2 regions of the Marinobacter salsuginis genome follow, and region 1 is predicted to be linked to the other one. Evidence: predicted binding sites of a transcription regulator. Region 1 holds the regulator's gene; the other holds the start of a gene.
The links. The regulator FliA, encoded in region 1, starts transcription of late flagellar genes. The targets are predictions, from matches to a motif close to CTAAAGTTTNNNNNNNNNNNGCCGNTAA.

Region 1 (16,067 bases):
AGGTTGAAGTCCTTGGTGGCCTCGTAGGTCAGAAGTGCACCAACTTCCTGTGCCAGCTCCCGGAAATTCTTGGTGCTGATATCCGCACGGCGCATGATGCCGAGCTTGTGGCGGATCAGAGGGTGTTTTACCTCGTGGATTGGCATGGGGTCACCTGTGTGTCTGGTTGGGGTTTTAGCGTCGCAATTAAATGGCGCAAGGATACCGCATCTGGCAAGGCGAGTCAGGCCGCAAATGGCCGGTTCGCGGAAATCCACTAAGGGCTGGTACGGATCTTGCGATAACTCTTCCAAACGACGCCGCCGCGTCAGATTTTCGACCTTTGAAACGCCTGCAGGCACGGCCAATCGGAGAAGTATCCGGCATGGACAGAGCTTTAGTCCTCAATAACGTCAAAACCCTGACGCGGGGAAATCTGGGCATTCCCATCATGCTGATGGGCTTGCTCGGTATGATGATTCTGCCCATGCCGGCGTTTTTGCTGGACGTGTTCTTCACGTTCAACATCACCCTGTCGATTGTCATTCTGCTGGTCTGTGTCTACGCCCTGCGGCCCATGGAGTTTGCCTCTTTCCCCACGGTACTGCTGGTGGCCACGCTGCTGCGTCTGGCCCTGAACGTGGCGTCTACCCGGATCGTTCTGTTGAACGGCCACGAGGGCGGCGACGCGGCCGGTAAGGTGATCGAGTCCTTCGGTGCGGTACTCATCGGAGGCAACTACGCCGTGGGTCTGGTGGTCTTCGCGATTCTTATGATCATCAACTTCCTGGTGGTCACAAAGGGCGCCGGCCGGGTCTCCGAAGTAAGTGCCCGTTTCACCCTGGATGCCATGCCCGGCAAACAGATGGCCATTGATGCGGATCTCAACGCCGGCCTGATCAATCAGGACGAAGCCAAGCATCGCCGGGCCGAGATTGCCCAGGAGGCGGATTTCTATGGTTCCATGGACGGTGCGTCCAAGTTCGTTAAAGGCGATGCCATTGCCGGCTTGCTCATTCTTGCCATTAACATCGTCGGCGGGATCGCCATCGGTATGCTCCAGCATGGCCTGGATTTCGGGCTGGCCATGGAGCGCTATGCGCTATTGACCATTGGTGACGGCCTGGTGGCACAGATTCCCTCGCTGCTGCTGTCCACGTCTGCGGCGATCATGGTAACGCGGGTCACTTCCAGCCAGGACATGGGCGGCCAGATCCTGCAGCAGATGTTCAGTGCGCCGAAGGCACTGTCCATTGCCGCTGGAATCCTGATTATCCTCGGCCTGATTCCCGGCATGCCTCACGTGGCCTTCCTGGGTCTGGGTGCGCTGGCTGGCGGCGCTGCCTGGTATATCTGGAAACACCAGAGGCAGACTGTCGAGGAGGAGGGCGCCTTCCCGGCCAGGGGCGCTGGCGGCGCGGCACCGCGACCGGCGGGTCGTGATCTGCCGCCGGGCGGAGACGCGGGTGGCGATCAGGGTCGTCAGCTGCCGGCACCCGGAGAGACCAAAGAGCTGGGCTGGGACGATGTGTCCACCGTCGATATCGTCGGTCTGGAAGTGGGGTACCGGCTGATTCCGCTGGTCGATAAATCCCAGGGCGGTCAGTTGCTCAGTCGCATCAAGGGCGTTCGCAAAAAACTGTCCCAGGATCTGGGTTTCCTGATGCCTTCGGTTCATATTCGCGACAATCTGGACCTGATGCCCAACGTCTATCGCATCACCCTGATGGGCGTAACCATCGCCGAGGCAGAGATTCACCCGGACCGGGAGCTGGCCATCGACCCCGGCCAGGTATTTGGAAAGGTCGAAGGGATTGAAGGAAAGGATCCGGCGTTCGGTCTGGATGCCTGCTGGATCGAGCCCGATAAGAAAGACCAGGCACAGACCCTTGGCTATACCGTAGTCGATGCCAGTACCGTGGTTGCCACCCATCTGAACCAGGTGTTGCAGAAACACGCCCACGAACTGCTGGGCCACGAAGAGGTCCAGAAGTGGCTGGATCAGCTTGAGAAGATTTCTCCGAAGCTGGCCGAAGAGCTGGTGCCCACCACCGTTTCCATCAGTCTGCTCCTGAAGGTCTTGCAGAACCTGCTGAAGGAGGAAGTGCCGATCCGGGATATGCGGTCCATTGCCGAGGCCATCGTGAATGTTCATCCGAAGAGTCAGGATCCCAAGCTGCTGACCACCGTAGCCCGGCAGTCCCTGCGCCGGATGATTGTCCAGAGCATCTGCGGCAACGAATCGGAGATACCGGTGATCACCCTGGATCCGGACTTGGAACAGTTATTGCTGAAGTCTGTTCAGCAGAGTCAACAATCCGGCGGTCAGGAAGACATTGGCCTGGTTCTGGAGCCGAATATGGTGGAGAAGCTCCAGCGATCGCTTCAGGAGAGCGTCCAGCGCCAGGAGATGCTTGGCAAACCGGCCATTCTGCTGGTGTCCGGGCCACTGCGGCCGGTCCTGGCGAAGTTTGCCAGCTATGGGGTAGAGCGACTGCACGTGCTCTCGTACCAGGAAATTCCGGATAACAAACAGATTACGATCGTGGCGTCCGTTGGCCAGTAACGGCGCGGATGACAGAGCGGACAGGGCCGGCACGGTGTTGCCGGTGGAGGAAGAGGCATCATGAAAGTAAAACGGTTTTTTGCTCAGACCATGGCAGAGGCGCTGAAACAGGTCAGTGAACAGATGGGGCCGGATGCCGTTATTCTTTCCAACCGTCGGGTCGACGGTGGTGTCGAAATCGTGACGGCGCTGGACTATGACGAAAACATGGCGCGCCAGCGCCTGGGCAACCAGGCCGAAGAAGCCACCAACGGATCCCGCCTGGCAGAAATGCAGGCTGACCAGCATCGTCGTCTCGAGGATGAATTGAGCCGATCCCGTGACCGCATCCGTGAAGTCAGGGAAAAGCGTGCCTCCCAGGGAGCCGGCTACTCAGGTCCGTCGTTTGCTGCTGTTCAGGAAACGGTCGGCGGCGATTTCGGTGATAGTGTGGCTGAGCCCCAGGCGCCGAAGGATGTCTATTCTGATGAACTCGCACAGATGCGTGCCGAGATCAGCTCCCTCAGGGATATGATGCAGGGTGGTCGCCCGCAGCCGGACTCTGTGGTTTCGACAAACACGGCTGTTCAGCAAAGGCTGGCCGAGCGCCTGCAGGAATTCGGCCTGGGCAGCGAGCTGGCAGGGTCAATTTCCCGTCGCCATAAGGCAGGGCGACTGGAAGATGGTTGGAAGCAGTCCCTGAAAATGCTGTGCACCGGCGTCCGGACCTCTCGCATGGAGTGGCTTGATGAGGGGGGCGCCTATGCGCTGGTGGGTCCTACCGGTTCCGGCAAGACCACCACGATTGGAAAGCTGGCGGCGCGGTATGTGCTCAAGCATGGCTCCGACTCCCTGGCTCTGGTCACCACCGATCGATACCGGGTGGCGGCGCACGAGCAGTTGTTCGTGTTCGGTCGTATCCTGAATGTGCCGGTTCGGGTGGTGGATGAGACTCACAGCCTGGACGATATTCTGGACGAGCTGTCAGACCGTCACCTGGTTCTGATTGATACTGCCGGGCTGACAAGTTCGGATAAAGGTTATCAGGAACAGCTGGCCGAACTGGCTCGCAGCCATCACAATGTCAAAACGCATCTGGTCGTCTCGGCAACCAGTCAGCCGCGCATCATGAAATCCGTCTGGCATTGCTATAAGATGGCAAATCTTGCGGGCTGTGTGATGACCAAGATCGATGAGGCCCTCACATTGGGTGAGTCCCTCGGTTTTGTCATGGAAACCGGTCTGCCGGTAGCCTACTACACAGACGGGCAGAAGATTCCTGAAGATCTGCACCACGCAGAAGCTGTTCCGCTGGTGCGGCTGGCCGTGGATCGGCTTAAAACACTCCAGCAACAGCAGGCGGTCGCAGAGGGCCTGAAAGAGCACGCCTGAGACCGGACAGATTGACAGCAGGCGTCGGAAACGCACCGGCGAAACGTGGCAAGAGACAAAAAACAGTATGAGCAGAGCACATCCGGTACAGGTGATTGCAGTTTCCGGCGGTAAAGGTGGAGTCGGCAAGAGTAACGTGTCGGTCAACCTCGGAATTGCCCTGGCGCAGAAAGGCCGGAGAGTGGTGCTGCTCGACGCCGATCTTGGGCTCGCCAACATCGACGTATTGCTGGGCATCACCGCCAACCGTAACCTTCAGGATGTTCTGGCAGGCGACTGTGACCTCAAGGACGTTCTGGTAAATGGTCCCGGCGGCATAAAGATCGTTCCTGCCTCCTCAGGTACCCAGCGGATGACCCAGCTCAGTCCCATGGAGCATGCCGGGCTCATTAATGCGTTCAGCGAGCTGGGGGATCAGATCGATGTACTGATCGTCGACACCGCCGCCGGTATCTCCGAATCGGTGGTCAGCTTTCTCAGGGCGTCCCAGGAATTACTGTTGGTGGTGTGTGACGAACCCACGTCCATCACCGATGCCTACGCCCTGATCAAGCTGATGAACCGGGATTATGGAACCAATCGTTTCCGCATTCTTGCCAACCAGGTGCGGAATGAGCAGGAAGGCCGGCATCTGTTCGAAAAACTGACTCGGGTCACCGAGCGCTTCCTCGATGTGGCACTACAATATGTCGGTATAGTCCCCTACGATGAGGCAGTGAAGAAAGCAGTCCAGAGACAGAGGGCAGTGCTGGATGCCTATCCCAGAGCGAAAGCCTCCCTGGCCATCAAGTCTCTGGCCGACAAGGTAGACAGCTGGCCGTTGCCGTCCTCACCCCGTGGACATCTGGAATTCTTTGTGGAGCGGCTCGTCGAAGTCTGAATCGGATCCAGTCAAACAAGAAACCGGATACATGACATTGGCGAAAAACCTCGGAATTTATAACCAGTCAGGTGCGCAGAAGGCATCTCAGCTTGTTGAGCAACACGCGCCGCTGGTCAAGAAAATCGCCCTCCATTTGATGGCCCGCCTGCCGGCTTCCGTTCAGCTTGAAGATCTTATGCAGGCCGGCATGATTGGCCTGCTTGAGGCTGCCCAGCGATACAGTTCCACCAAAGGAGCCACCTTCGAGACCTACGCCGGTATCCGGATTCGTGGGGCGATGGTCGATGAAATCCGCAAGGGCGACTGGGTTCCCCGCTCCGTGCATCGAAACGCCCGTCGCATTTCCCGGGCCATCAAGGCTGTGGAAGACCGGCTTGGCCGGGAAGCCCAGGATCAGGAAGTGGCCGAGGAGCTGGGTATGGAGCTGGCGGAGTATCATTCCTATCTTTCCGATTCCAACAGTGGCCGACTTTTTAGCCTCGATGAGCTCAATGAATCCGGAGAGCTGCCGATAGAACAGACAGAGACGCAGGATAACCCTCTGGAGGGGTTGTCCTCCGATGCCTTCCGGCGGAGCCTGGCTGAGGCCATTGAAGACCTGCCGGAGCGGGAAAAACTGGTTCTGAGCCTTTATTACCAGGAAGAGCTGAACCTCAAGGAAATAGGCGCCGTGCTGGGCGTCAGCGAGAGCAGGGTCAGCCAGATTCACAGCCAGGCTGCCTTGCGCCTTCGGGGGCGGTTGTCGGATTGGCGCCAGGAACCGGACAGCTGATTGCGTTCAGTCTGTGTCTGCGAAGGTGCAGTCTGTAGTTTTTGGTAACCGATGCTTTACAACGGAAGCAAAGGTCTGACAATAAGCGGTTTAAACAGCGGCCTGCTAGACTTTGAACGCGAAGGTCAAACGAATTCCGGGTGTTACTAACTGGAGGTCCCATTGGACAAAAACATGAAAATCCTCATTGTGGATGATTTCTCCACAATGCGACGGATCATCAAAAACCTGCTGCGTGATCTGGGCTTCACCAACACCGATGAAGCAGACGATGGCAACACAGCCTTGCCGATGCTGAAGAGCGGCAAATACGACTTTCTGGTCACCGACTGGAACATGCCGGGCATGTCCGGGTTCGATCTTCTGAAGGCTGTCCGGGCTGACGAGAATCTGAAAACCCTGCCGGTATTGATGGTAACGGCTGAGGCGAAGCGCGACCAGATTGTTGCCGCGGCTCAGGCGGGTGTGAACGGCTACGTTGTCAAACCGTTCACTGCCGCTGTGCTCAAGGAAAAGATTGAGAAAATCTTTGAAAGAATCCAGTAACCAGAGGTCGGATGGCTCTCATGAGCGATAGCAAAAAGAACCATCGGGGCCTTGAGCCGGAGGTGACCGAAAAGCTCCAGCGGCAGGCAGCAGAGCTGGCAGAGAGTGTTGATGCCGGTGATTATGCCAAAGCCATGACCCTGATCAATGAACTCAGCGAGGTCAGGGATCAAAGTCTGTACCGCGAGGTAGGGCGATTGACCCGGAGCCTGCACGAAGCCATCCGGAACTTCCAGATTGACCCCCGGAACGCGGAACAGCAAGAAGCGCTGTCGAAGATGACAGACGCCTCCGATCGCCTCGAATACGTTGTGCAGATGACCGGCGAAGCGGCCAACCGCACCATGGATCTGGTTGAGGAAACCATGCCGGTGGCCAACGCGTTTCGGGAAGAGGCGGCCTCCTTGCGGGACGAATGGCAACGTCTGCGTCGTCGGGAGATGCAGCCGGCGGAGTTCCGGGAACTGTACGGCCGGATTGATCGCTTTTTTGTCAGTACGGCCAGCGACGCTGACACCATGTACAACAATCTTTCGGAAATTCTGCTTGCTCAGGATTATCAGGATTTGACGGGCCAGGTTATCCAGAAGGTCACCGCCCTGGTAAAAGAGGTTGAGGAGCAGATGCTCAGCCTGGTGGTGATGGCCAGCCATGTGGATCAGCTCACCGGCACCGTGCACCAGATTGAAGAGAAGGAAGAATCTGCAGAGAAGGGCGTCGGGCCCCAGATCAAGGCCGATGAGCGTGAAGATGTAGTTTCGGGACAGGATGACGTTGACGACCTGTTGTCCAGTCTCGGTTTCTGAACAAAGAGGGTAACGCATGGCGTTTGATGCTGATGAAGAGATTTTGCAGGACTTCCTGGTAGAAGCCGGTGAAATTCTCGAAAAGCTGTCAGAGCAGTTGGTAGATCTTGAGCAACATCCTGACGACAGTGATCTGCTCAACGCCATTTTCCGTGGCTTTCACACCGTTAAAGGCGGCGCGGGCTTCCTTCAGCTTGAAGCGCTGGTAAATTGCTGCCACTCCGCCGAGAACGTTTTCGATACCCTGCGCAATCACAAGCGTAAGGTGGACTCCGAACTGATGGACGTGGTTCTGGAGGCCCTGGATAACGTTAATGCCATGTTTGAAGAGGTTCGCAATCACGAGGAACCAACACCGGCTCCGGACGAACTGATTGCCCGCCTCGATGCCCTGGCCCTGCCAGAAGGTGAGGGAGCGCCTGTCGCCGACCCTCAGCCAGAACACGAAGAGAGTGAACCGGCGGAGGATGGTGGCGACATCACCGACGACGAATTCGAACAGCTTCTGGATGCCTTGCAGGACGAAAAGAGCGAAGACCAGGCACCGGCTTCAGACTCCGGAGCGTCTTCCGGTGACTGGGAGGGTTCCGGCGACGACGAGATAACCGACGACGAGTTCGAGGCGCTGCTCGACCAGCTGCATGGAAAAGGGCAGTTTGCCGGCGCACCTGCGGGCGAGGACGATGCTGTCAGCAAAGAAGAAAAGCCGGCGGCAAAGGCAGAAGGCGGTGGCAGCGACGATCTGATCACCGACGACGAATTCGAAAAATTGTTGGACGATCTGCACGGCAAGGGCGGAAGCCCGACAGCCGGGGGAGAGTCCTCCGGTCCGAAGGAGCCTTCAGCAGCGAAAGAGCCGCCAGCGCCGAAAGAGCCCTCAGCGCCGAAAGAGCCAGCCAAGCCAAAAGCAGAGGCACCGAAGCCCGGGAAGCCGGAGACCAAAGGCGCTGCCACCCCTGCGATGCCCGCCCGCGAACACGCGCCCGCGGCTGAAACAACGGTGCGTGTTGACACCAAGCGTCTCGACGACATCATGAACATGGTGGGTGAACTGGTGCTGGTGCGTAACCGCTTGCAGCGTCTGGGCGCGGAAAGCGAAGACGAACACATGCACAAAGCCGTGTCCAACCTGGATGTGGTCACCACCGACCTCCAGTCTGCCGTCATGCAGACCCGTATGCAGCCGATCAAGAAGGTGTTCGGCCGGTTCCCCCGGGTTGTGCGTGACCTGGCCCGGAACCTCAAGAAAGAGGTCAACCTGGTGATGCACGGTGAAGACACCGACCTGGACAAGAATCTGGTCGAAGCGCTGTCTGATCCGCTGGTTCACCTGGTTCGAAACTCGGTCGATCACGGGATCGAAGCCCCGGAAGTGCGCGAGAAAGCAGGTAAGCCTCGCCAGGGTACGGTAACCCTGTCTGCCGAACAGGAGGGGGATCATATCCTGCTGTTCATCGAGGATGATGGCGCCGGTATGGATCCGGAAGTGCTCCGTCGCAAGGCCGTTGAGAAGGGGATTTACGATCAGGATGCCGCGGATCGCCTGACCGATTCCGAGTGCTTTAACCTGATTTTCGCTGCCGGTTTTTCCACGAAGGAGCAGATCTCGGACGTCTCCGGTCGTGGCGTCGGCATGGATGTGGTCAAAACCAAGATAGGGCAACTCAATGGCCAGTTGAGCATTGAATCGCAACTGGGGAAGGGTTCCCGGATTGTTATCAAGGTTCCTTTGACCCTGGCCATCATGCCCACACTGATGATCATGTTGGGTGATCAGTCGTTCGCGCTGCCGCTGGTGAATGTGGTCGAGATTTTCCACCTGGACCTGACCAAGACCAATATCGTCGACGGACGAGAGTGTATTGTGGTCCGGGAAAAGGTGTTCCCGCTGTTTCACATCAAACGATGGCTGGTGCGTGATGGTACTTCCCAGGAAGTGCCGGAAAACGCCCATGTGGTCATCGTGGCCATGGGGACCAAACAGGTCGGTTTTGTGGTCGACCAGTTGGTGGGGCAGGAAGAGGTGGTGATCAAGCCCCTCGGTCGAGCCCTCCAGGGTACGCCGGGAATGGCCGGCGCCACCATTACCGGCGACGGCCGGATCGCGCTGATCATTGATGTGCCAAGCCTGTTGCAACACTACGGCTAAGCCGGGCTTTCAGGTGACTGCGGCCATAGAAGGCCGAAGAACGATGGATTGGGTAGGAGAAGTGGATGACAGTTTCTGTCCTGGTCGTTGACGATTCAGGGTTTTTTCGCAAACGGCTGACGGAAATCCTGACCAGCTCCGGCCAGATCAAGGTGGTTGGGGCTGCAACCAACGGCCGGGAAGGCGTGGAGCTGGCTGAAAAGCTTCGTCCCGATGTGATCACCATGGATTATGAAATGCCGGTGATGGATGGCATCTCCGCCGTGCGCGAAATCATGCGCAAACATCCCATACCGGTACTCATGTTTTCTTCTCTCACCTACGAGGGCGCCCGGGTCACACTCGATGCCCTCGAGGCGGGTGCCGTTGATTTCCTGCCCAAGAACTTTGAAGAAATTGCCCGTGACAACAGCCAGCTCCAGAAAATCCTGATTGAGCGGATTCTGGACGTGGCCCGCAGCCGCCCGGGCAACCGCCCTGCAGCGCCGGCCCGCCCCGAACTGTCGGCGCCCACGTCCCGCGCTCCCGCCACGCCGGCCCGTCCTCGTGCGGAAGTCACGCCGCGCCAGCGGCCAGGCGCCCACAGCCCTCCGGCTGCGACTGAACCCGAGGCGCCGAGGCGTCCTACCCGCCGAGGCCCGGCAAAGCATTACGCTGTGGTTGGCATCGGAACCTCCACCGGTGGACCTGTTGCCCTGCAACGGGTACTGACGGCGTTGCCCGCAACCTTTCCGGCTCCCATCGTGTTGGTACAGCACATGCCTGCCAGCTTCACGCCGGCTTTCGCTGAACGCCTGAACAAGCTCTGTCGGATTGAAGTCCGGCAGGCCGCGGATGGCGATGTGTTGCGGCCGGGACTTGCTCTTCTGGCACCCGGTGGCAAGCAGATGATGGTTGAGAACCGGGGTGGGCAGGCCAGGATCCGCATCCTGCCCGGCGACGAGCGGCTCAACTACAAGCCCTGTGTCGACGTAACCTTCGGTTCCCTGGCCCGGAGTTTCCCGGGCAAGACGCTCGGCGTCATTCTCACCGGCATGGGCTCGGACGGCAAGGAAGGGTGCCGGATGATGAAGCAGAGCGGGTCGGACATCTGGTCCCAGGATGAAAAGTCATCGGTTATCTATGGCATGCCCATGGCCGTTGCCAAGGCAGGACTGACCGACGACGTGCTGTCCCTGGACGAAATCGGTCCGCGTCTGGTCGAAGGTGTCTGCTGATGGATATCCTGAGTTTGCTGGGGGTCATACTGGCCTTTGCCGCGATACTTGGCGGCAATCTGCTTGAAGGCGGTGCAGTAAGCTCCCTGTTTAATGGGCCGGCCGCCATCATCGTCATTGGGGGTACCCTGGCGGCCACTATCCTCCAGACCTCCTGGCCCATGCTGAAACGGGCCTTTGTACAGGTGCGCTGGGTGTTCGTCCCGCCGTTTATCAATCTCGAAGATGGCATTGGCAAGGTCATCGACTGGAGTGTCAAAGCGCGAAAGCAGGGATTGCTGGGTCTTGAAGGTCTCGCTGAACGGGAACCTGAACCTTTCGCCCGCAAGGGTTTGCAACTGCTGGTGGACGGAGCGGAAACGGAAACCATCAGGGGCATCATGGAGGTGGATCTCGAGTCCCGGGAGCAGCGTGATCTGGAATCCGCCAAAGTGTTCGAGGCCATGGGCGGTTACTCGCCGACCATCGGTATCATCGGCGCGGTGATGGGGCTGATCCAGGTAATGACCAACCTCGAGGATCCACAGTCTCTGGGCAGCGGGATCGCGACCGCCTTTGTCGCCACTATTTACGGTGTGGCCCTGGCCAACCTGCTGTTTTTTCCAGTTGCCAACAAGATGCGTGGCATCGTGCGGGAACGGACCCGATATGAGGACATGATGATCGACGGTCTCATTGCCATCGCCGAAGGCGAAAACCCGAAATCCATCGAATTGCGGCTGCGGGGCTTCCTGCAGTAAGCATGCGCAGGCCAACTTATGCGGCGCCGTAGGCAACCCCAGGATGATCTGCACAACAAGGAGCGGTGGCTGATTTCCTATGCGGATTTCATCACGCTGCTGTTTGCATTTTTCGTGGTGATGTACTCGGTATCATCTGTTAACGAAGGCAAGTACAAAGTCCTGTCGGAAACCCTGACGGGTGTGTTTAACGCGCCCCAGAGGTCCTTTCAGCCCATAGAGATTGGCGATCAGCCCCAACGATCATTGAACGCCCCTGCGGAAAACGTCATTCCGCCAGCAGTGACCGAAGCCCCCCGTAATCCGGAAATGGACGCCCAGGCCCGAACGGAAGCGCTGCGGGCCATGGCCGACCAGCTGTCCATGGAATTCGATGAACTGATCAACCAGGGGGTCGTGTCACTCGAGACCAGTGACGAGTGGCTGGAGTTGAATCTTCCCAACAGTTTGTTGTTTGGCAGCGGTGACGCCGAGCCCCATTACGACGCGTTCGATGTTGTCGAGAAGATTGCCTCTGTCCTGAATAACCGGGACAACGCGGTTAAAGTGGAAGGCTTCACTGATAACCAGCCGATCAGTACCTCCCGCTATCCCTCCAACTGGGAATTGTCTGCCGCCCGGGCGGCCTCGATGGTACGGATGTTGGTGATGGAGGGCATCGAGCCGGAGCGTCTGGCGGCTGTGGGCTATGGCCAGTATCAGCCGGTTGCCCGGAATGACACGGAAGAGGGACGGCGCAGAAATCGGCGGGTGGTATTGCTGATTTCCCGTGACGCCAGTATCCGCGGCGCTATGCGCTGAACGGCATCGTCGGCAGATGCGTATAGAGCCATTGGCACGGTTCCTGTATTAATCCCCGTTAACAAAAAGGCGCCGGCAAGAGCTTGCCGGAACTCCCCGATGCAATTCGTTCAAGTTGCCCGGGGAGTGGCCGATAACCGGGCTGTGGCTATCGTTAAAGTTCGGCCACACCGACGTGTTCTCTGGAGAATCGAAGCGTGCGAATCTGGGCAGTAGCCAATCAAAAAGGTGGTGTCGGTAAAACCACGAGTGTTGTCGCGCTGGGCGGCCTGCTTGCCGAGCGCGGCAAGCGTGTTCTCGTTGTAGACCTGGACCCACACGGCTCGCTCACCAGCTGGTTCGGGTATGACCCGGATACCATCGCCCACAGCGTTTTCGATCTGTTCCAGCATCAGGGTAAGGTGCCCGAGGGTCTTCCGGCCCAGCTGATTACCGAAACCAGCTGCAAGGGGCTGTCCCTGCTACCGGCAAGTGCGGCTCTGGCTACCCTTGAGCGCAGGATGATCGGGGTTGAGGGCATGGGGCTGATTATCTCCAGGGCCCTGGCCCAGCTCTGGGACGATTTCGACTATGTCTTGCTGGACAATACCCCCTCGCTCGGGGTTCTGATGGTCAACGCCCTTGCGGCGGCGCAGCATCTGATTATTCCCGTGCAAACCGAGTTTCTGGCCATCAAGGGCCTGGAGCGCATGCTGCATACTCTGAAGATGATCATGCGTTCCCAGAAAAACGAGCTGCCCTACACCATTGTGCCAACCCTGTTTGACCGCCGTACCCAGGCGTCGGTGAAGAGCCTTAATCTGCTCCGAAAAACCTACCGTGACTCCCTGTGGCAATTTGCCATTCCAGTGGACACCAAGTTCCGGGATGCCAGCCAGGGCGGTATCACGCCCTCTGCACTGGATGCGGAAACCCACGGTGTCCGGGCGTACAGTCACCTGCTGGACGACCTCATGAGTCGGGTGGGCACGGTCAAGGAGCGTCAGCATGGCTGACGATAAATTGACAAGGCTGGCGGATCCGGAAACCGCCATTGCCAGTTACCTTGACGAACTGCTGCATACGGCCACTGACACCGCACTTCGGGAGGAAACCGAGACGCCGGCGCCCGTGAAACCGGTGCGTGAAGAGCCCCGGGTAGCAACCCGACCGAGTCCAGCTCCGGCACCAACCGTCGAAAAACCGGCGGCGAGACCCGAGCCGCGGCGCCCGGCGCCCGAAAAGCCGGCAGAGCCAGCGAGGCCAGTGGTACGCCAGGCTCCGGAAGTGCCTGTGCCAAAGCAGAGAGAGGAGGTTCGGCCCGAGCCAGAGCCGGCTGCGCCACCATCGCGCCCCGAGTGGTCGGAGCAGCCCTTCGAGTGCCTGATATTCACGGTTGCCGGGCTGCAACTGGCGGTGCCTTTGATTCTTCTGGGCGCCATCCATCGTATTGAGGAAGAGATCCGGCCGATCCCGGGCAGTCCACGCTGGTACATGGGTATTCGCCCGGATCGGGACCAGAACCTGCGGGTTGTGGATTCCGCTGAATGGATCATGGCGGGGCGGGTACCCCCTGGCGCTCGTGATAACTATCGCTTCGTGATCCGGCTTGATAACAGTGAGTGGGGGCTGGCCTGTGACGATGTGGCCCAGTCTTTCACCCTCCGGCCCGACGAAGTGCGCTGGCGCAGCGCCCGCAGCAAACGGCCCTGGCTAGCCGGTACGGTGATTGACCATATGTGCGCACTGATTGATGTGCGCACCATGGCAGACTTGCTGGAGCGGGCGGAAAGAGAGCACCATCTGGATCTTAGTTGACGCAAACAACGGTTACTGAAAGAAACCGAGCCGTGCTGGCACGGTTTGTGCCCTTAACTATAGTATTGGGCACTGATGATATTTTTTTGACGATCAGGTTGCCCGCCGGGCAGCCCAAGAGGAGAAACATCGCAATGGCATCCCCGAGCGGACAAACCAATCAGGCCCAGGACGATCAGGTACTGCAGTACGTTACCTTCCGGCTGGATGATGAGACCTACGGTCTGAATGTCATGCAGATCCAGGAAGTGCTGAGATACACGGAGATTGCTCCGGTTCCGGGAGCTCCGGATTATGTGCTCGGCATCATCAACCTCCGGGGTAACGTGGTTACGGTCATCGACACCCGCCGGCGTTTTGGCCTGGCGGATGCTGAAGTCACCGATGCCACCCGGATTGTGGTGATGGAATCGGCCAACCAGGTCATGGGCATTCTGGTGGATTCCGTGGCTGAGGTGGTGTACCTGAAAGCCAGCGAAATTGAGACCGCACCGAACGTGGGTAACGAGGAAAGTGCCAAGTTTATCCAGGGCGTGTGCAACAAGGATGGCGAACTGATCATTCTGGTCGAGTTCGACAAGATGCTGTCAGACCACGAGTGGGCTGAAATCGCGGCACTGTAATCCGGGGCAACCCGTTGCGGGCCTGAAGATGGATGCCTTCCGTGGCAATTAACGGGAGACATCCGTCATGTTTGCAGAAATTCCTTCGTATCTTCCCTGGGCGTTGACTGTTGCCGCCTTGTCGCTGGTATTCGTGCAGGGCCTCGTGCTTGGGCGCCAGGTACGTAGCCTCAGAGCGAACCTGAAAGATCGGTGCGATACCCTTGGCCGGGAGCTGCATGCCACCACCAGCGGAAGCATGGGTGTAGGTCAGCGGCTCGTCACTTGTGAACGCCAGTTGCACGAGCTGCGAACCACACTCGATGAAATGCGCCAGAACGATCCGCTGCGAATCTCCTATGATGAGGCCTCTCGACTGGTTGATCTCGGCGCCGATATCGACGATCTTATGAACACGTGCGGAATTTCCCGTCCCGAGGCCGAGCTGGTGTCAGCACTCAGAAAACGTCAGGCGGCCTGATACCATGCCGTTACGGACGCTGTTGAATGAAGAGAGTTTATCCGAGGGCCCTTGAGGCCCTCCGGTCTGTATCCCGCCATGATTTTGTTTCCGGTTCTGATCTGGTTCCATCGATAACCGGCCATTCCATCCCCCGCGAAGAAACCGTCAGCCACATTCTCTCCCTGTTGCCAGAGATCGAACCGGATCAGGTGGTGATGCACGTGGGTGGTGGCTCCGGATATCTCGCCGCTGTGCTATCAGGCCTGGCCCATCGGGTAATCTATCTGGAAAAAAACGCCGTTGTCGCCGAGGCCGCCAGGGAGCGATTCTTCCGGCTCGGTATGCATAATGTGGATGTTCTGGTGGCCAGTGCGGAAGACGCACCGGAACCGGATCCCCTTTGCGATCTCGTTTTGTGCACAACGTTTATCACCGAGCGCCACGTTCTGGCCCGGTTGGTGCGGCAAGGAGGGCACCTGGTTTGCCTGGAGGGGCGCGCCGGACCTGTTCCGAGCCTCGCCATGTTTGTGCGCCGTGAGGCGGGACTGGAGCGGGTGAGGACACTGGGGTGGGTCGATTTCAATCGCAATGTTGAGCAGATTCTCATCGATCAGGGCCTTGTGGATGACAAGATCCTGGCCGAAGCGAAGGCGGAGGCGGCCAAGCAGAATTGCCGCCTGCTTGAAGTTCTCCGGCGCAAACTGAATCTTGAAGAGATGGATCTCTATCGATCTCTTGCCAGCCAGCGTGGCATGACGTTCACCGATGCCGACGGGATTCTGCCTGAGCTCCACCCGGCGCTGTTCCGCCGGTTTTCCCGGACGTTTCTGGACCTGTCGCGACTGATCCCCATCGCCGAGGAAGATGGCCGGATCACCGTTGTGACCGATGATCCGGATGCCCGCACCGATCAGCTTGAGCGCCTGAGCCCCAACCAGGTGGTTGATTGCCTGCTGGTGACTCCCACAGACTTCCGCCGTCTCTGGTCAGCACTCGATCTGACCGCGAAGGGCCGCAATTTCGTGGCGGATCATGGGCCGGGCCCGGAACAGTCAGACCATGCAAACGGCAGCACTGATCAGTTGTTGGGCAACGATCCTAAAAGCAAGCACGTCAGCCCCTATCTGGTGTCTGTCTACGAGGCCATCCTGTTGGATGCCGTGAGCGAAAAAGCCAGCGATATTCACATCGAACAGTACGGTGACCGGATTCGGATCCGCCTGCGGGTGGATGGTGATCTCCATGATCTGCCTCAGTACCAGTTGTCGCCCCGGGAGATAAAAGGGGTGATCAACGTGATCAAGCTGCGGGCGGAACTGAACATCGCCGAGCACCGGCTGCCTCAGGGCGGGCGATCCCGACTTCAGCTTGGCGA
Region 2 (16,067 bases), 540 kb from region 1:
TGGCATACATATCCAGTAGATAGGGCCGGATGGCCGGATCGCAGGCTTCCAGGCGCCGCTCCATCTCCGCCTCGGCCGCTTCCATCTCCGCCGGTGACCAGGTTTCGGCGGTGACCACCGCATCGCTGACGGTATCAGGCGTGTCGTGAGCCTGGGGATGAAGGCCGCGTTGCTGGTAGGCCACCAGGTTCGAGGCATGCAGGTGGTAGTTCGCATGCATCTCGCGGTCTATACGCTGGGCCAGATCCTTGGGGTTATCAGGTGAATCATGAATGGGCGCGCCGAAGTGCACATGCACGTGCCCCTTGAATCCGGTCAAACCTTTCATGATCTGCTCGGTGTCCTCGCCCTCACGCTTGATGTATTTGCCGGTTCTGGCGCGGGTTTCCAGTTCCTGAGCCTTGTCGGCATCGCATGGGTCGTACTCATAGGCGATGGAAACCGGCACGATGTGCAGCCGGCTCATGGCCTCGCCAAAATCCAACCCGCTCTTCTTACGGCTCATGTAGAACATCTTGATGATGGCCGGATCGGTGAAATCAAGGCCGTCCTTCGCCCTGCCTTCCCGTTGGGCAATCCAGATACTGTGGTTGGTATCAATGCTGTGGTTGATGAAGCCGGAGAGTGTGATGTAGGCATCGCGCATCTCCCGCGGGCTGGTCATGCTACGACGTACCACAAAGCTCTTGTTCAGCCGCATCATTTCGGCGAACACACGGTTTGCCAGCAGATTGTCGCCTATGGCAATTCGGGTGGTGTGGAAGCCGTTTTGAAACAGCAGGTAGTTCACCACCATGGGGTCAAACACGATGTCCCGGTGGTTTGAAATGAACAGATAGGCGCCGTGTTTATCGAGTTTATCCAGGCCGCTGGTTGTCACTCGTGTGGTGGTGCTGTCGACCAGTTCACCAACGTAGCCGGAAAGCCCAGCCTGGAGATCATCAACACGCGTATAGCGACCAAAATGGCTGGTGAGCCATCGGCGGGTAAACACACGCAACATGGCCGGTGCCCAGCGTGCCAGTGTCGGAGACTTGAAGCGACCGACCATATCCAGAAATTCCCGGTCGTTGACCAGGCGGTTAATAGCAGCGCCGGTTTCTTCGTCCGAATACGGACGGATGGCATCAAATTCCTGCATGGAAGCCCTGTTATTATCAGTGTCTGTCACAGTATGGCGTGAAACGGTGGTTCAAAAACGCGGTATTGTAGCGTTTCTTACACTGCTTTGCCTCCATCTGGCACACGGGTTTGCTGGCCAACCCTCAGGGTTAATCTGGTATCATTGCCCACCGTGCCGACCCCGGCTTTCCACCCGTCTCAATAAAGCGGCTCCACGTCGACGAACCGGTTACCCTATGTATCTTGATCAGGACTTCGAACAGCTTTCCACCGAGCGGCCCACCACCTCGGGAAGGGATCCGGAACAGGTGCTGCACGAAGTCTTCGGCTACGAATCGTTCCGGCCGCTGCAGGGTGACATCATCCGGGAAGTGTCGGAAGGCCGCGACGCCCTGGTGCTTATGCCAACGGGCGGGGGTAAATCCCTGTGTTACCAGGTGCCGGCACTGGTTCGCTCTGGCACGGCGATTGTGATATCCCCGCTAATCGCCCTGATGCAGGATCAGGTGGCAGCGCTCAAGGAGCTCGGGGTAAGAGCTGCGTTCCTCAACTCAACCATGGATTTCGAGCAGGCCCGAGCCACCGAGTACGCGCTGATGACCGGTGAGCTGGACCTGCTGTACTGCGCGCCGGAGAGGCTGATTCAACCTCGCACGATTGAACTGCTTCATGATGCCTCGATCTCGTTGTTCGCCATAGATGAAGCCCACTGTGTGTCCCAATGGGGCCACGACTTCCGGTCCGATTACCTGCAGCTGAGCATGCTGAGTGAGCAGTTTCCCGGCGTGCCCCGCATTGCGCTGACCGCAACAGCCGACGAGCGGACACGCAAGGAGATCGCGGAACGTTTGTCGCTGACCGGGGCAAGACACTTCGTCAGTGGCTTCGATCGCCCGAACATTCAATACCGAATTGCACCAAAAACAAACGCAAACAAACAGTTATTGGATTTTATTAAAGCCGAGCATGAGGGCGACTGCGGCATTGTGTACTGCCTGTCCCGCAACAAGGTTGACGCTACCGCGAAAACCCTCGCCCAGAAAGGCTACACCGCTCTGCCCTACCATGCCGGCCTGTCCTCGGAGCAACGCGCCCATCATCAGGAACGCTTTCTGCGAGAAGATGGCGTGATCATTGTTGCCACTATTGCGTTCGGCATGGGAATCGATAAACCCGACGTGCGCTTCGTCGCTCATCTGGATCTCCCAAAGAGCCTTGAAGCCTATTACCAGGAAACCGGCCGCGCCGGACGGGACGGCAAGCCTTCGACGGCCTGGATGGTGTATGGCTTGCAGGATGTGATCAAACTGCGGCAAATGCTGGAAAGTTCCCAGGGCAACGACCATTTCAAACGGGTTGAGCGCCAGAAGCTCGACGCCATGCTGGGTCTCTGCGAGGTCACCAGTTGCCGTCGTCAGGTGTTGCTGCGCTATTTCGGGGACGAACTCGATCAGCCTTGCGGCAATTGCGACACCTGCCTGAATCCTCCGGAAACCTGGGATGGAACAGTGGCCGTCCAGAAAGCGCTGTCCTGTGTGTTCCGCACCGGGCAACGCTTCGGTGTGACCTACCTGATCGACGTACTCCGTGGCTCAGAGAACGAGCGGATTCTACAGGCCGGTCATCATCAGGTTTCCACCTACGGCATTGGCACAGAGCTCAGCGCCAACGAATGGAAATCTGTATTCCGCCAACTGGTCGCCAACGGCTATTTGCGGGCAGATCCGGAGGGTTACGGCGCACTTCAACTTACAGAAGAATGCCGCCCGCTGCTGAAAGGCCGGCAAACCATTGAGCTGCGTAAGGATCCGGTGGTCAAGAAGGCAGCAGGCCGGGCCTCCGGTGGCCGCTCAAGCGCTCCGGTTAAAGACCAGATAACGGATCAGGCCGGCTGGGACGCCCTGCGGGCCTGCCGCAAGGAGTTGGCTGACAAACAGGGCGTGCCTCCTTACGTTATCTTCCATGACACGACCCTGTTCGGAATGCTTGAACGCAAGCCCCGCACCCTTGAAGAGCTGGCCGAAGTCAGCGGTGTGGGTGCCGCCAAGCTTGAAAAATACGGCGAGATCTTTCTGGAAGCCATTGCCGGCCTTGATCCGGCCTGATCTTCAGGCCTCTGCTTTAAAGCCTTTCTTACGTACCCGGTAATGAGCAATGGAGGTAGCCACATGGTTGCCCTCCTCGTCTTTCAGTGTCCCCTCCAGGGTGAACTTGGCCCGGCCGGTTTCGTCGGCGTCTGCAAGGATGCCTGCCACGGTTTCCGGCGGAAGCGTGAACTCCACTGTGACATCGCTATTTGCCGGTTGCAGGAATTGCAGGGTCATTTCCTTGAGGATCGGGGTGTACGCAGGGCCCAGGTCAAACAGCGTCAGGACGCCACCCGGGATTTCCGCCACCAGAAAATAGGCGCCGGCATACAAGCTTCCAAAGTGGTTCTTGTTGCCTTTGAGCCGGATTCTCGCCCGCACATAGCCCGGCCGCACTTCTTCCACACTGAAGTTGTTCCGCGGCGCAAAGGGTATGGACAGGCCTATGATCTTGTTTACCGCCGCATAACCGCCGGTTTTCTTTAGCCAGGCCAGCGGACTGGCCAAGGTGGCCTTTGGGTCTGTGCTGGCGACCCACTGGCCAGTGGCGCCGATAAGGTTGTCGATAATTGCCATTCACTCGCTCCGAATTCTTGGTCGAAGCCGATGATTACAATGGTCTCTGGCAGCCGCAAGAATCTTTTACAATTTTTTTGGACATCGTCTGATTTATTTTTGAATTTATGTTCTAAAGTGAGGGTGGCTGCCTGAATTACGGCTGCTTTTTTGCCGGTTTTTCCAGTATTAAGAAAGGATTTCTGATTTGGAATGTTCTCTGCCCGCCTTCAGGAACTTGTTCCGGTTGCCCAAACTGGCCATCTTCCTCGCTCTGCTCGGTCTGTGCCTTGAAGTGGCCCCCATCGCAGCCTCAACCTCAACGTCCGGCATTACGGGGGCAGCCAGTCGTGACTATGTTCTCTGGTACAGGAATTATGACAGCCCGGCTATTCGTGCGCTTGTCGAGCTTGCATTAGAGAAAACGCCGGAATATGGCGACTCCCGGGTTATTCGCAGTGAAGAACTGAGTCAGGGGCGCGTGCTCCGCGAACTGGCAGATGGCCAGTCTCGCCTGGTTGATATCGCCAATGTAGCCACCTCGGCCGAGCGGGAAGAGTTTCTGACCGCGATTCCTTTCCCGGTTGATGGTGGCCTTCTGGGCTTTCGCGTCTGCGTGGTGTTGCCGCAATCTCTGCCCAAGTTCGCCGACATAAAGAATCTGGATGACTTTCGAGCCAGCCAGATCTGGATCGGTCAGGGCTCACACTGGCCAGACACGCCGGTGCTGGAGGCAAATGGTATTCCGGTGGTGACGCACTCGCGATACGAAATACTGTTCGGGATGCTCCGTAACGAACGCTTTGATTGTTTCGCCCGCGGCGTGAGTGAGGTCCTGTACGATCTGGAAATGGAGCAGGATCCCAATCTGGTGATTGAGCCCAATCTCCTGATCGCCTACCCCATGCCGTCCTATCTGTTCGTTGGCCCAGACGACCAGGAGACCGCTCATCGCCTGCAGCTCGGCATTGAGCGCGCCATCCATGATGGGAGTTTCAGCGAGTTCCTGAAGCGCTACTACTCCCGTGCTGTCAAGGAGCTCAACCTGAGCCAACGCCGGGTAATTGCCCTCGAGAACCCGTACCTGAGTGAGGAATCCCGATACATAGGGCGCAGCACCCTTGAGAATCTGCGCCGGCGCCTCGAGATCCTCAGCCGCTAGGTTTTCCTGCTATACCCGGAACCGGGAGACGTTCTGGTTCAGGGCCTTGCCAATGCTCTCTATCTGCCCGCTGTAAACGTCATTTTCCGTGGCTGCGGCGGCCGCTTCCTGCCCCTGATCCGCGATTCTCGTAATCGACGAGTTTAGCTCTTCGGTCACCGACGTCTGCTCTTCGGAGGCCGTGGCAATCTGCGACGTCATCTGGCTGATCGAGGTAATGGCTTCGGCAATCCGGTTCAGGGCCTCCATGGCATCCTGGGCTTTTTCCATGCTGACACTGGAAACCGCAGTTGACGCTTTCATTACATCAACCGCATCGTTAGCGCCTTTCTGCAGACGCTCGATCATATTGTTGATTTCCTCGGTGCTGGATTGGGTGCGTTGGGCAAGGTTGCGCACCTCGTCGGCCACCACCGCAAAGCCCCGCCCTGCCTCGCCGGCCCGTGCGGCTTCAATAGCAGCATTCAGCGCAAGCAGGTTGGTTTGTTCGGCAATGCCCTGAATCACTTCCAGGACAGTCGTGATTGAAGCGACATCCTTGCCGAGTGTGTCGATGACTTCAGCCGCCGCGTTGACCTCCCTCGAGAGCTTCTGCACCGCATCCCGGGAGGCGGCGACGGTCTCAAGCGATGCCCGGCTGTCGCCGTCGGCAGTATTGGCGGCGTCGGCTGTCTGTTGGGCGTTCTGTGCGATTTCGCCTGCGGCCGCCGACATTTCGTTGATGGCGGTGGCCACCATGTCGATCTCGACCTGCTGGCTCTCCACGCTTGAACGGCTGGTGCTGGCTGTGTCTCTCAGGGAGCTGACATTCTGGCCCAGCTCCGCACTGCCCTGCTGTACGTCCCGGACGACGTTCTGGATATTCTCGACAAACCGGTTGAAGCTTCTGGCCAGCTCACCAAATTCGTCTTTTGCACTGTCGTCAAGGCGCTGGGTCAGATCTGCATCGCCGCTACCGATGTCTCCCATGGCTTTGTTCAGACGACGAACAGGCGCCATAAGCACCTTGATGCCCAGATGCAGAATGACCAGTGAAACGATCAGGCCAATGACTGCCATGATCAGACCGGTCATGCGGGCACTCTGAACCGGCGCGTTGATCTTGTCTGCATTCACAAAAGTGCCCAGATACCACTCCACGCCGCGGGCATCGCTGATTGGATGGAAGCTGGCCTCCCAGTTCCCCTCTTCATTGTTATATTCGTGGGCAGCTCCGCCGAGGTCCGGGCTGCCGCCAATCAAAGCATTGATGTTCTTGCCCACAAGCGCCTGCTGAGGGTGGAACAGAACGGTTCCGCGTTCGTTGATCAAGGCTGCGTAGCCGGTATCCGCCAGGGTTACAGTAGAAAGGGTTTCCGCGATAGCGCCCAGACCGATATCTGCGCCGGCCACGCCTTCGTAGTCACCGCGCTTCACAGGCGCAAGCGTGGAGATAATCATGTCGTTGGTGCTGGCATCCTGGTACGGTTCGGTAAATGAGGCGCTTCCAAGGCTCATGGCCTTCTTGTACCAGGGACGTTCGCGGGGGTCGTAATCAGACGGCAGGGTTGCATTGGCTTCCGGCGATTTCATCAGCATGTAGCCGTCGGTGCGGCCCACATACACATCGCGAAACCCTCCACCGGTCGTAATGGCCTGGAGCACAACACGCGCCTCTTCATCATTCTTGGCGCTTTCCAACGCTTTGGCAGTGGCTTCGGTCATCACCAGCCGGGTATTGAGCCATTCGGCAATGCTTGAGGTGCTTTGCTGCACTGTGTCGTCAATCAGCGCGTCTACATAGGTTTTCGTGGTGTTCTGCAGCCGTAAATCGCCAGAGAGGGTGAAAGCCCCCATAACCAAAAGCAACAGAATACCGAAAGCAGTCAGGAGCTTTTGCCCGAATGTCAGCTGCACGGTCAAATCCTCAGCAATGAAAATTGATATTCGTTAATTTGTCTTTCGGCCTGCGGTGCGAAGTCTTTAGCGGCTTCTGTTAAACTTTCTAAGTATTGACGCAAATGCCGAGCTTGTCCTACTCCATAACGAACGGGAGCCGAACTGAATGGCCCATGAAGAACTGCACCTCAACCTCCGGAACCTGAAGCTTGAAGATTACGAACAGCTTCAAAAGCTTATGGACCGCGTTTACGACGACATCGGAGGCGCCTGGCCCAAGGACACGATCAAAGCTCTGGTGGAACAGTTTCCAGACGGCCAGATCTGCATTGAGGAAAGTGGCCAGCTGGTAGCAGTTGCGCTGACGGTTTCCGTAAAATACGACCGATTCAGCAACCCCCATACCTACGATGACCTGATCCTTCGCAACGAGAAGATCTGGCACAACGCCAATGGCGATTCGCTTTACGGTCTGGATGTTTTTATTCACCCGGATTACCGGGGTTACCGGCTCGGGCGTCGTCTCTATGAGGCCCGGAAAGAACTCTGCCGCTCCATGAACCTCAGGGGCATCCTGGCTGGCGGCCGCATACCCAACTACTTCAAGTATGCCGAGCAGTATTCCCCCGAGGAGTACATCCAGCGCGTGGATCGCAAGGAAATCTACGATCCGATCCTGAGCTTCCAGCTTTCCAATGATTTCCAGGTCACCCGGCTGATGCATAAATACCTGCCGGAGGATGAGAAATCGATGGGCTACGCCACCCTGTTGGAGTGGCGCAACATCCTTTACACCCCGCCTTCTCCGGTCCTCAGCGTCAAGAAGACGCAGGTGAGGCTTGGTGCCGTGCAGTGGCAGATGCGGGAATTCACCTCCGTTGAAGAAGTTCTAAAGCAGGTGGAATACTTCGTGGATGCGCTGTCTGATTACAAGAGTGACTTCGCTATCTTCCCGGAATTCTTCAACGCGCCGCTGATGGGGCTTACGGACCAGATGGACCAGACCCGCGCCATTCGCTTCCTCGCCGGGTTTACCCAGCAGTTCAAGGAAGAAATGTCTGAAATGGCGGTGAGCTACAACATCAACATCATCACGGGCTCCATGCCGTTGATCGAAAATGACCGGGTGTACAACGTTTCCTATCTCTGCCACCGGGATGGCCGAGTGGACGAGCAGCGCAAGGTTCACATTACGCCCCATGAACGGCGCGACTGGGTTATTGAAGGTGGTAACCAGTTCGAGGTCTTTGAAACCGACGCCGGCCGGGTCGCTATCATGATCTGCTACGACATAGAATTCCCGGAGCTGGGGCGAATTGCTGCCAGCCAGGAAGTCGATATCATCATGGTGCCCTTCTGGACCGATACCAAGAATGGCTACTTGCGGGTTCGCCAGTGTGCACAGGCGCGGGCGATCGAAAACGAGTGTTATGTCGTAATCACCGGCAGCGTGGGCAACTTGCCGAAAGTCGAGAACCTGGACGTCCAGTACGCGCAGTCCTCCGTATTCTCGCCATCGGATTTCGCCTTCCCCCACGATGCGGTGATGGCCGAAACCACGCCCAATACGGAGATGATCATGTTCTCCGATATGGACCTGGAAAAGTTGAAGCTGGTTCGCAACGAGGGGTCTGTCACTAACCTGAAAGATCGCCGCGTTGATATGTACGAGCTGAAAACAAAGTAAACTGGCCTGATCTGCCGTAAAAGATTGTTAAAAAACTGCCTTAGCGGTGGAGCGTATGGCACTGATGGCGTTGCAAAACCAAAGTCCAGTGTCTATTGTTTAATCAATATCCAGCCTGTCTCCCCATGAGACAGGTTGCTGTGGATACGGACATCACCAGAGAAGTTGATTCATGAACGAAGCATTGCCGGATCTTGTCGCCCGATTTCGAATCAGACAGGGCCTTTTTCGAAAGGAACTTGTCGAGGCAGCCCTCTACGAACTGGACGGCTATGGATGCGTGATGAAAACCGACAAGGTGTTCAACCCCGGTGATACCGTGGTGCTGGATCTCGTGATGGACATGCCGTTTGACAAGATCCGTGCGGAAGGTCTGTCCGGGCTGGTCACCGAACGCAGAAAACACTGCAGCAATTTCTTCTACTCCATCGATTTCGTGGAACTCGACTCCAACGGTGGCTCGTCCCTGGCGGAGAAGCTTCGCAGAATTCGGGAAGTGGTATCCAAAAAGCAGTCACTCAAGTCACGTCGTTCCCCAGGCTCCATTTCCGGTTTCCGGCAAATGGCCTGATTCTGATTTTTCGTTGAAACCTGTCCGTAAGGAGACAATCCATGGCGAAGAAAGCCAAACAGAACGTTGATAAGATCGTGAAGAAGGTCAACAAGGAGTTCGAAAAGACCTCCGCCCAGATCGAAGGTCTGGTGAACGATGCACTGAAGCAGTTCGACAGTCTGCAGAATCAGGTTCAGGAGCCAGTACGCAAACTGCTCAAGGAAATTGACGAACTTCGCGACCGTGAGATGAAGCGTTTCCACGAAGAGTTTGAACGCCGCCTTGACGAATTTCACGAACTTCAGAGCAGTATTCTTGAACGTCTGGGTGTTGCCTCCAAGGAGGCGGGCAAGGAAGTGAAGAAACTCACCGACGAAGTGAGCAAAGAAGCCGGCTCCGCCGCTAAAAAAGCAGCCCCGAAGAAAGCCGCCAAACCGGCCGCCAAAGCAAAAGCCGCTGCCAGCAAGCCTGCTGCCAAAAAGCCGGCTGCCAAGAAACCTGCCGCCAGGAAAGCGCCTGCGGCCAAAGCGGCCAAGCCGGTGGACAAGAGCGACCTGACACTGGTCAAAGGCATTGGTCCTGCCACTGCCAAGAAGATGAAGGACGCTGGAATCACTTCCATCGACCAGATCGCAAATCCTTCTGCAGCAGACCAGGAAAAGCTGAAGGCTTTCTCCAACGTCAAGGGATACAGCCAATTTACAGCTGAAGCCAAGAAAATCAGCTAATGCGAACGCCTGACCAGCCTGTATTACGGGACATTGTCCTGATTGGCGGCGGGCACAGCCACGTCGGGGTACTCAAACGGTTCGCCATGAACCCGGTCCCCGGCGTGCGCCTGACCCTCATCTGCCGCGACACCCACACCCCCTATTCCGGCATGTTGCCTGGCTATGTGGCCGGCCACTACAGCTACGATGATGTCCATATAGATCTGAGCCGCCTGGCAGAATACGCCGGTGCGCGCTTTTATCGTGCCGAAGCCATGGGCATCGACCGGGAACGCAAGCGGGTTATCTGTCGGGGGCGCCCGGACGTACCCTACGATATTCTTTCCATCAACATTGGTTCCTCGCCGCGGGTTAACGAAGTGGAAGGCGCCTCCGATCATGCCGTGCCGGTGAAGCCGATTACCGGTTTCAACAACCGCTGGCTTGCGCTGCTCTCCCGGATCGAGAACCACGAAGGCCCCCTGACGGTGGCGGTTGTCGGAGCGGGTGCCGGTGGTGTTGAGCTCACCCTGGCAATGCAGTTCCGGCTCAAGAACGAATTGAAACAGCGTGGCAAAGACCCTGGGCAGCTCCATTTCCACCTGTTTGACGCAGCAAGCGAAATCCTGCCCACTCACAATCCGAAGGTTCGCGAGGTTTTCCGCAGGACGCTGGCGGAACGCGGTGTGAAGGTGCACCTGGGGTCCCCGGTAAGCAAGGTTCAGGAAGGGCTATTGATCACCGAATCCGGTGAAACCCTGCAAACCGACGAAGTGCTCTGGGTAACGCGGGCTGGCGGACCGGAGTGGTTGAAGGATACTGGCCTCGCCCTGGATGACGGACTGTTCCTCCGTGTGCGGGATACCTTGCAGGTGGAAAACGACGACAGCATTTTCGCTGCCGGCGACATCGCCAATGTACTGAACCATCCCCGGGAGAAAGCGGGTGTGTTCGCGGTAAGGCAAGGCCCACCGCTGGCTGACAACCTCAAGCGCCTGGCGACTGGCAAGGATCCAAAGGATTTCTACCCCCAGAAAAAATGGCTGGCGCTGATCAGCACCGGCGATAAATACGCGGTTGCTTCCCGTGGGGATACCCAGTTCGACGGCGCCTGGGTGTGGCGATGGAAGGACTGGATCGATCGCCGGTTCATGAAAAAGTTCAACGATCTCCCTCCCATGGAGGAAGAATCCAAATTGCCGGATACCGCGGCGGCCCAGAATGCCGAGGAGGCTTCCCAGGCAATCTCAGCCGTTGCCATGCGATGCGGGGGTTGTGGTGCCAAGGTGGGCAGTACAGTGCTTTCGCGGGCCCTGGGGGAACTCAAGCCCATTGAACGCGACGATATCCTCATCGGCCTTCACGCCCCGGACGATGCAGCCGTCCTGAAGGTACCGCCGGGCAAAGCCGTGGTTCACACGGTGGATTTCTTCCGCGCATTTATCGACGATCCCTACATCTTCGGTAAAGTCGCTGCGAATCATAGCCTGGGTGACGTGTTTGCCATGGGCGCCGAGGCACAAAGTGCTACCGCTGTTGCTACCGTGCCCTACGGCATTGAATCCAAGGTGGAGGACGTGGTCTACCAGATGATGTCCGGTGCCGTGGAAGTGCTGAACGAAGCCGGTTGTGCCCTTGTTGGCGGGCATACCGGTGAAGGCAAGGAACTGGCCCTGGGCTTTGCGGTTAACGGCCTGATCGACCCGGAAGAGGTCATGAGCAAAGGTGGCCTGAAAGCCGGAGACGCTCTGATCCTCACCAAGCCCATCGGCACGGGTACCCTGTTCGCTGCTCACGCAAAGCTGGCTGCGAAAGGCCGGTGGATCGACTCTGCCCTCGCCTCCATGGTGCAATCCAACAAGGCCGCGGCAGACTGTCTCCGTAAGTTTGGCTCCAAAGCGTGCACGGACGTGACCGGGTTCGGCCTGCTTGGGCATCTGGTTGAAATGACCAAACCTTCGGGCGTCGATGCCGAGCTGGACCTGTCTGCCATACCGATTCTTCCGGGCGCCGAGGAGACCGCAGCCGCCGGGATCCTCAGCTCCCTGCAACCGGCCAATATCCGCTTGCGCCGGGGGATCCGGGATCAGGGAAAGTGGGTTAACCACGCAAGGTATCCGCTGATCTTTGATCCGCAAACCGCGGGAGGGCTACTGGCAAGTGTTGCGGCAGACAAAGCCGAGGAATGTGTGCGGGAGCTAAAGGCCCTGGGCTACCCACATACTGCAGTCATCGGCCGCATCACCGCTCAGGATGAATCGGGGCCCATCGAGCCCATTTCCCTGCGGGATTAACACCTCTCTGAGCAGCGCTGCATCGCCAGTTGTAGCGCCTGCTCCAGGGATGCCTGCTCCTTTTCTGGAAGAAAACGCTCTGCCAGCTTTCCAACCTGTTGCGCCAAAGTGGCCAGAAACCCGGGATCGGTCTCGGCTCGATTCAGCAGCTCGGCCAGTGCCTCCTCGTTGCCAACCGGGAAATATCCACCATAGTCCGGCCCCAACAAACCGACGTTGCCCGGAATATCGGATGCCAAAACCGGTAAGCCAGCCCGACAGGCCTCGGATACCACGTTTGCCCCGCCTTCCATGATGGAGCTGATCACCATCACCTGGCTGTTTACCATCAACTGCCGGGTGTCGGCCTGATCCAACTCTCCGAGCCAACGGAAGCGAGGGTTCTCGGCCATTTCCCGCTCTGCTTTGCGTTGCCACTCGTCGTTGTGAGCCTTGCCGGCGCAGACAACCTCGATCCGCGAGTACCCTGGCAGGAGCCGCGCAGCATAGGCCGCCCGGAGAGAGTCCTTTTCGTGCCGCAAATGACCGATTACACACACGCCGAACCGGTTGCTCTTGGAGTCCATTTCCGGTTCTGGAAAGGACTCTGGACCCTCGGCTGACTGATACAGCGTTACCAGTTTCTCCGCCAGACCGGCCGGTATGTCGTCGGCTACCAGACCGTGCAGTCCGATGAGCGCATCCGCCACGTTCATGGAATAGAGGGTTTGTTCAGGATACTCGTGCTGGTGGTGATAGATATCCGTACCAGTCAGCGCCACTATGAGTGGCTTTTCGGGCCACGTTTCACGGAACCGCCGGATGGCACCAGCGCTGCGCCAGGCATGCAACGCTATCAGGGCATCACAGGGCTCACCGTCGTATTCAGTAACCACACGTACGGAATGACCGGCATTTGCCAGCAGGGTTTTCCAGCGCTCAGCCGTTGCCCGGTTCCCTGCTTTCGATCCCGGCTTCGCCGGTGTAACCAAGATTAAACGCATTCTAATCGCCTGAATTGGTCGGCCGTCTTGAGCCATTTGAAAACGTATGCCGTATAGCTGTTCAGAGTTTACGTGAATACAGGTATCCTTCTTTAACAGGAGCCGCTCGTTCAGACTCCCCACTCTAAATATCCGTTTCAACAAGGAAAAACCATGACCCACAATCTTATACGGAAATTGCTGATTATTGGTCTCTGTTCTCTGTTCTCTGCAGCCGCATCGGCCCAGACGTTTATTTTCACGGCCATCCCCGATGAAGACGAAACCAAGCTCGTCGAGCGTTTCCGCGGCATTGCGGACTACCTGTCCGAGGAACTGGATGCGGATGTAAAGTACATCCCCGTCAAGTCCTATGCAGCCGCCGTATCTGCATTCCGGAACAATCAGGTGCAACTGGCATGGTTCGGCGGCCTGTCCGGCGTTCAGGCCAGATCCCTGGTACCCGGTTCGCAGGCGATCGCGCAGGGCTCCGAAGACCAGGCCTTCTACGTTTATTTTATTGCTCATGAGAGCACCGGCCTGGATCGCGCAGACCGTTTGCCTGAAGATGTGCGTGGCAAGACATTTACCTTTGGATCGAAAGGCTCGACTTCCGGGCGATTGATTCCCGAATACCACATCCGCGAAACCTTTGGAGAAGCTCCTGAAGACGTATTCTCCCGTGTGGGTTACAGCGGCAACCACACCCGCACCCTCCGCCTGGTAGAGTCCGGCACTTATGAAGTGGGCGCCATGAACTTCGCGGTCTGGGAAAAAGAACTGGAAAACGGAAACATCAATACCGATGCGGTGAAGGTGATCTGGAAAACGCCAAGTTTCCCAAACTATCAGTGGAGCATCCGTGGCGACGTGGATGAAAACTACGGCGAAGGCTTTACCGATCGCGTCCGCGAGGCCCTGCTCTCCCTGGATGATCCTGAGTTGCTTGAAAGCTTCCCGCGCTCTGCGTTTGTTCCCGCTTCAAACGATGATTACGAGCCGATTCGCAAGGTTGCAAAAGAAATCGGAATCATTGATTGATGGCAGGCTTTGATCTCTCGGGCCTCACGGCCTCATTTGGGGGTGAGCGGGTTATCGGCCCGCTCACCCTTACTGTTAAGGAGGGAGATCAGGTCGCCCTGGTCGGGAAGAGTGGTGCCGGAAAATCCACTCTGATCCGGCTCATTCACAAGAGGGTGGATCGGGAATCGTCTCTCGTACCACAAGAGCTTGGCCTGGTTAACGCCCTACCGGTATTCCACAACGTTTTCATGGGGCAGCTGGACAAACACGCCACCTGGTACAACACCGTTACCCTGATCCGGCCCTTCAAGCAGGATAGAAAGCAGATTTCAGAACTGCTGGACGCGCTGAGAATGTCAGAGAAACTCTGGATCCCGACAGCGTCCCTTTCCGGCGGACAGCGCCAACGGGTGGCCATTGCCAGAGCCCTTTATCGCAACGCTCCCGTGTTACTGGCAGACGAACCGATCTCCGCACTGGATGGGCCAATGGCACATCACGTCATGAAACTGCTGAAAGACCGCTTCAAAACCAGCGTTATTGCGCTGCACGACGTGGACATGGCCATGAAGTACTGTAACCGCATTGTTGGCATCCAGGATGGCCAGGTCGCCCTGGATGAGCCTACAGAACGATTGACGGCTGCAGACATCATGTCGCTGTACTAGGACCTGTCCCGCGATGCTCTCCTACCCGACGGTTCGCACCAGCCTGATTTTTCTTACGATTGCGCTCGTGGGGTTGCTGTTTGCCGACATAGCGATAACCGCCAACAATCCCTGGCGAGACCTTGGCAATTTTTTCCTGGGCGTACTGACCCCCAATTTCTTCAGTAGCGAAGGGCTGCTTACCGCCCTGTTACGAACCGTGGCCTTTGCGTTCGTGGGGGTGACGGTTGGCGCTATTTGCGGCTTTCTGTTGGCACTGGTATATCGCTTTCTCCCGGTTCGTATATTCTGTGCCTTTATCAGGGCCATTCACGAGCTGTTCTGGGCTCTGATTTTTCTCCAATTTTTCGGCTTCCACCCGCTGACGGGCGTACTGGCAATCGCAATTCCCTATTCCGGCATTTTTGCCAAGGTTTACTCCGAGATTCTTGAAGAGGCAGATCCGGAACCGGGCAGGTTATTGCCTCCGGGCACTGGCACCATTGCGGCCTTCCTGTACACCAAGATCCCGGATTGCTGGGTTCAGCTTCGGACCTACACGGCCTATCGTCTTGAATGCGGTCTTCGCTCAAGCGCTATCCTCGGTTTCGTTGGCCTGCCGACATTGGGGTTTTATCTGGAAACCTCATTCTCGCAAGGCATGTACTCTGATGCCGGCGCGATGCTGATCCTGTTCTATGTGCTTATTGCCACCATCCCCCTCTGGGTGAAACCCAAGTTGTTGCCAGTGTATATCCTGGGCGCTCCGTTCTTCCTTGGCGATGGCTTGCCCATAGTCTGGGGCAACGTTGAGCGGTTCTTCACCCAGGACATTGTGCCCAGCCCACTGAGGGATGATGAGGGCCTCTCTGGCCTACTGCCGTGGCTCAATGAATTGATGATTGAACAGGCCCTGCCCGGTATCTGGAATACCGTGATCCTCACGCAGATCGCGCTCGTGGCCACCGGCATCCTCGCATTACTCGCGTTCCCGCTGATATCGAACCATTTTGGTGGCCCAATACGCCGGACCTCCGGGCATGTTTTCCTGGTGATTGCGCGATCAACACCGGAATACATCCTGGCCTACATTCTCCTGCAGCTGTGGGGGCCCTCCATGCTGCCGGCCGTAGTTGCATTGGCGCTGCACAACGGCGGAATCATCGGCCATCTCATTGGCCGGCAAACCAACACAATCCGGTTGAGATCCGACGCTCCCCACGGCTTCAATCGTTATGGCTGGGAGTTGGTACCCCGAATCTACCGCGCATTCCTGGCCTTCCTGTTCTACCGCTGGGAAATCATCATGCGTGAGACCGCCATCCTGGGCATTCTTGGAATCTATACCCTTGGTTTCTACGTCGATAGTGCCATTCAAAGCATCCGT

Region 2: GJU83_RS00145 (methyl-accepting chemotaxis protein) is a predicted target of FliA. The motif match lies at 6,865-6,892, and genes of this name have one in related genera.

The regions. Positions count from the first base shown of each region.
Region 1 covers NZ_BGZH01000001.1:566,704-582,770, reverse strand. The annotation lists gene upp (uracil phosphoribosyltransferase) at 1-146, opposite strand, end outside; gene flhA (flagellar biosynthesis protein FlhA) at 365-2,545, shown strand; gene flhF (flagellar biosynthesis GTPase FlhF) at 2,606-3,916, shown strand; gene GJU83_RS02635 (MinD/ParA family protein) at 3,984-4,796, shown strand; gene GJU83_RS02630 (RNA polymerase sigma factor FliA) at 4,828-5,571, shown strand; gene cheY (chemotaxis response regulator CheY) at 5,734-6,117, shown strand; gene GJU83_RS02620 (protein phosphatase CheZ) at 6,138-6,923, shown strand; gene GJU83_RS02615 (chemotaxis protein CheA) at 6,940-9,072, shown strand; gene GJU83_RS02610 (protein-glutamate methylesterase/protein-glutamine glutaminase) at 9,138-10,289, shown strand; gene GJU83_RS02605 (flagellar motor protein) at 10,289-11,029, shown strand; gene motD (flagellar motor protein MotD) at 11,048-11,830, shown strand; gene GJU83_RS02595 (ParA family protein) at 12,028-12,825, shown strand; gene GJU83_RS02590 (chemotaxis protein CheW) at 12,818-13,627, shown strand; gene GJU83_RS02585 (chemotaxis protein CheW) at 13,762-14,250, shown strand; gene GJU83_RS02580 (DUF2802 domain-containing protein) at 14,318-14,710, shown strand; gene GJU83_RS02575 (ATPase, T2SS/T4P/T4SS family) at 14,737-16,067, shown strand, end outside.
Region 2 covers NZ_BGZH01000001.1:30,309-46,375, forward strand. The annotation lists gene GJU83_RS00125 (1-acyl-sn-glycerol-3-phosphate acyltransferase) at 1-1,141, opposite strand, end outside; gene recQ (DNA helicase RecQ) at 1,359-3,227, shown strand; gene GJU83_RS00135 (PaaI family thioesterase) at 3,231-3,785, opposite strand; gene GJU83_RS00140 (transporter substrate-binding domain-containing protein) at 4,012-4,926, shown strand; gene GJU83_RS00145 (methyl-accepting chemotaxis protein) at 4,936-6,822, opposite strand; gene GJU83_RS00150 (bifunctional GNAT family N-acetyltransferase/carbon-nitrogen hydrolase family protein) at 6,971-8,491, shown strand; gene GJU83_RS00155 (hypothetical protein) at 8,664-9,062, shown strand; gene GJU83_RS00160 (helix-hairpin-helix domain-containing protein) at 9,104-9,772, shown strand; gene selD (slr1591 family oxidoreductase) at 9,772-12,048, shown strand; gene senB (selenoneine biosynthesis selenosugar synthase SenB) at 12,045-13,031, opposite strand; gene GJU83_RS00175 (putative selenate ABC transporter substrate-binding protein) at 13,185-14,051, shown strand; gene GJU83_RS00180 (phosphonate ABC transporter ATP-binding protein) at 14,051-14,701, shown strand; gene GJU83_RS00185 (PhnE/PtxC family ABC transporter permease) at 14,715-16,067, shown strand, end outside.